2 regions of the Pseudoalteromonas sp. Bsw20308 genome follow, and region 1 is predicted to be linked to the other one. Evidence: predicted binding sites of a transcription regulator. Region 1 holds the regulator's gene; the other holds the start of a gene.
The links. Region 1 encodes MetJ, which represses methionine synthesis genes. Its sites were predicted from a motif close to TAGACGTCTAGACGTCTA; they were not measured.
Positions count from the first base shown of each region.

Region 2: a site for MetJ is predicted at 1,390-1,407, ahead of D172_RS05030 (homoserine O-succinyltransferase). Genes of this name have one in related genera too.

Region 1 is NZ_CP013138.1:3,625,903-3,628,109, reverse strand. It holds gene D172_RS15905 (malic enzyme-like NAD(P)-binding protein) at 1-649, shown strand, start outside; gene metJ (met regulon transcriptional regulator MetJ) at 722-1,042, opposite strand; gene metB (cystathionine gamma-synthase) at 1,242-2,207, shown strand, end outside.
Region 2 is NZ_CP013138.1:1,171,192-1,173,398, reverse strand. It holds gene D172_RS05035 (homocysteine S-methyltransferase family protein) at 1-388, opposite strand, end outside; gene D172_RS05030 (homoserine O-succinyltransferase) at 378-1,325, opposite strand; gene ettA (energy-dependent translational throttle protein EttA) at 1,547-2,207, shown strand, end outside.

The sequences.
Region 1 (2,207 bases):
AGTTGCCTGTATGGAACTGTTAATTAAGTGTGGTGCACTGCGTGAACACATTTACATGCTTGACCGTAAAGGCGTTATTCATACTCGTCGTGATGATTTAAACGAGTACAAACAACTATTCGCTAACAATACGGATAAGCGTACGTTGCAAGATGTTATTGCTGATGCTGATGTATTTGTTGGTGTATCTGGGCCTAATTTGTTAGCAGCCAATGATTTAAAACTGATGGCTGATAAGCCGGTTGTGTTTGCGTGCTCAAACCCCGACCCTGAAATTGATCCCGCACTTGCACACAGCGCACGCAACGATTTAATTATGGCGACAGGGCGTTCTGATTATCCAAACCAAGTGAATAATGTTTTGTGTTTCCCGTTTATTTTTCGTGGTGCACTAGATGTGCGCGCAAGTGCAATTAACGATGAAATGAAAATAGCAGCAGTAGAAGCGATTCGTAGCATTGCAAAAGAGCCTGTACCAGCCGAGGTCTTAAAAGCTGCCGGTGTTGATAAGCTGGAATTTGGTGCTCAATATATTATTCCAAAACCGATGGATCCACGTTTATTACCACGTATAGCAAGAGCGGTTGCTCTTGCTGCTGTTGAGTCGGGTGTGGCACAAATTGATTTGCCAGAAAGCTATATGCAGTAAATCTATACCGTAAAATTTAATCATAAAAAAACCTCAGTAATTACTGAGGTTTTTTTATTTTACTTTATCTATTTATTCGTCATCTAAAACAGGGACTTCTAACCCCATTTCTTGCATTATTTTTTTCACTTCTTCTGGTACTTTTTCAGCGTTATCTTTACGTAAGTCATCGTCATTAGGTAAAGGTTGACCTGTAAATGCATGTAAAAACGCTTCACATAGTAGCTCACTGTTTGTTGCGTGACGCAGGTTATTAATTTGACGACGAGTACGTTCGTCAGTTAATACCTTTAATACATTCAGTGGGATCGAAACGGTGATCTTCTTAACTTGTTCTGATTTTTTCCCGTGTTCTGCGTATGGGTGAATATACTCACCATTCCATTTAGCCATAAGATGTATCGTTGCCTCAGATTATTAATTGCTCACATGCGCTAAAATGCGTGTGAATATGCGTGAAATTCTATCGATTTAAAAAAGATAGTCAAATACTAGTTGTTTGGCCATCTAGCTGTTTAAATGTTTTGACTTCTCAAATTGAATAAACTACTCTTTTAGACGTCTAAACATCCAAACTAATCAGGTGACGAATATGAGCGAAAAAAACAAAGCAACCATTGCGGTCCGTAGTGGCGTTGAAGCCGATAAACACCACGGTGCAGTGGTCGCGCCAATCTATTTATCGACTACTTATTCGTTTGCCGATTTTGATACTAAACGCCAATATGATTATGGCCGCAGCGGTAATCCTAACCGCGATATCTTAGCTGAGACCCTTGCTGAGCTCGAAGGGGGAGTACGCGGCATAATTACAGCCACAGGCATGGCGGCTGTACATTTAGCAACTCAGCTGCTTAATTACGACGACACGTTAGTGATCCCACACGACTGCTACGGTGGAAGCTACCGTTTATTTACGTCCCTGCAAAAGCGTGGCTTGCTAAAGCTTGAGGTTTTAGATTTAACAAAACCAGAAAGTCTTCAAAAAATATTAGTAATTAAACCAAAACTCATTTGGATTGAAACACCAAGTAACCCTGTACTACGTTTAACTGATATTAAAGCGGTTACTGATATTGCTAAGCAGTGTGGCGCACTGGTGGCCGCTGACAATACATTTTTATCGCCTGCTTTACAAAATCCGATTAAGTTTGGTGTAGATATTGTGGTGCATTCAACCACTAAATATATTAACGGACACTCAGATGTAGTGGGCGGTGCTGTTATTGCTGCAACACAAGAGATCGGTGACGAGCTTGCTTGGTGGGCTAATAACATTGGTATCACAGGGGCACCTTTTGATAGCTATTTAACGCTTCGTGGTTTACGTACTTTAAATGTGCGCTTAAGGCAGCATCAAGAAAATGCATTAGCAATAGCTCAGTATCTCGAAGAATCTGAGTTCGTTAGCCAAGTTTATTACCCTGGGCTTGAGTCGCACCCCCAACATGAATTAGCGAAAGCACAGCAGCTTGGTTTTGGTGGCATGGTTAGCTTTGATATTAAAGGCGACATAAACGATGCAGCGGCATTTTTAACTAGTCTACATAACTTTAGT
Region 2 (2,207 bases), 1.5 Mb from region 1:
CTGGCGTTTTAGCCGTAAATTCATCGCAAATTGCGCGTGCTAATTTAGCCGACTCTACGTTTATTTCACGACTTAGGTTTGCCATGTCGTAATCTTCCATCGAAATAGTGGTCGAGTTAAACGTGTTGGTTTCAATAATATCGGCGCCCGCTGATAAAAAACCACGATGAATATCAGTGATTAAGTCGGGCTTAGTTAGGCTTAATAAATCGTTATTGCCTTTAATTAATACATGCCAGTCTTTAAAACGCTCTCCGCGATAGTCTTCTTCTTCTAGCTTATGATCTTGGATCATGGTGCCCATAGCGCCATCTAAAATTAAAATGCGTTCTTTTAATGCAGCGCTTATTTCGGCTTGCTTATTATTTGTAGGAGCGTTATTCGGCATAGTTGTTAGTCCTCACGTCTTGGCTAACTAAATTAATATCATACGGTGTGGTTTGGTACACGTAGTAATTTAACCAGTTCGAAAAAAGTAAAAAAGCATGGCTTTGCCACGTTTTTGAAGGTTGTTTGGTTGCATCGTCATCCGGAAAGTAATTTTCGGGCTTTGGTGCATTAGGGCTTTTTTTACAATCACGCTCGTATTCTGCTTTTAGCGAGTCGGCGTCGTACTCTGGGTGGCCGGTTATAAACACTTGGCTACCTGATTTATTTTTAAGTAAGTAAGCCCCTACTCGCTCAGAACCTGCCAGTACAACTAGCTCGTCGCAGGCGTTTATCTTATTTATATCAATATGGCCGTAGCGTGAGTGCGGTACCAAAAAGGTATCGTCGAATCCACGAGTCAGTGCACCGTGATCAAAATAACACTGGTGAGTAAATACGCCACACAGTTTATCGTCTTTTAAATCACGTTTTAAATTGTAACGGTGATATAACGCTGCATGCGCTGCCCAACACGAAAACAACGTAGAGGTAACGTGTTGCTCAGCCCAATCAATAATGACTTTTAGCTCATCCCAATACGCTACATCGTCGTATTCTAAATGCGCAAGTGGCGCACCGGTTACTATTAATGCATCGTAATTGTTGTCTTTAACCTCAGAAAAATAACGATAAAAGGTATCAAGGTGCTCTTCTGAATTACTGCTACTGCGGTGAGTGTCGAGGCGCAGTAGTTCTACGTTTACTTGCAAAGGCGAGTTGGCAAGCAAGCGAATAAACTGAACTTCGGTTTCTACTTTATTAGGCATTAAGTTTAAAATAGCCAAACGCATTGGGCGTATTTCTTGCGTTTTTGCACGTGTTTTTGGCATTACAAATACGTTTTCTTGACGTAAACGTGCAATTGCCGGCAACTCGTCTTTTACTGTAATTGGCATACTTTACTCCTGCTCATAAAAACCGAAGCTTAATTATGAACTGAAAGTAAAAAATATCAACCTCTAGATGTATAGATGTCTAAATGAAATTTATTCATGATTTTATACTTTACTTACAAGCATGCTTTAGTGCTTTAAAACCCGCCATTCGTTGACTGTTTCACCTGTCAGCCACTACAATACAACATTGAAAATTTTATTATTATTTGAAGGCTCCTTTCATGGTTTTACCTGATAAATTTATATTCTCGATGAGTCGAGTATCTAAGGTTGTGCCACCTAAGCGCACTATCTTAAAAGATATTTCGTTGCACTTTTTCCCTGGCGCTAAAATTGGTGTGCTTGGTTTAAACGGTTCTGGTAAATCTACGTTACTACGCATTATGGCCGGTGTTGACCAAGATTTTGAAGGTGAAGCACATCCTCAGCCTGGTACAAAAATTGGTTATTTACCGCAAGAGCCAGTACTGGACGAAAGCAAAACAGTGCGCGAAATTGTCGAAGAAGCCGTTGGCGAAGTTAAACATGCACTTAGCCGTCTTGACGAAGTATACAACGAGTACGCAATGGAAGGTGCTGACTTTGATGCACTTGCAAAAGAGCAAGGCGAGCTTGAAGCGGTTATTCAGGCGCACGATGGTCACAACATTGATAACGTTTTAGAGCGTGCTGCTGATGCACTTCGCCTACCAGAATGGGATGCTAAAATTGAGCACCTTTCAGGTGGTGAGCGTCGTCGTGTTGCTATATGTCGATTATTACTTGAAAAACCAGACATGCTTATTCTCGATGAACCAACTAACCACTTGGATGCTGAGTCGGTTGCATGGTTAGAGCGCTTCTTACACGATTACGAAGGCACTGTTGTGGCAGTAACGCATG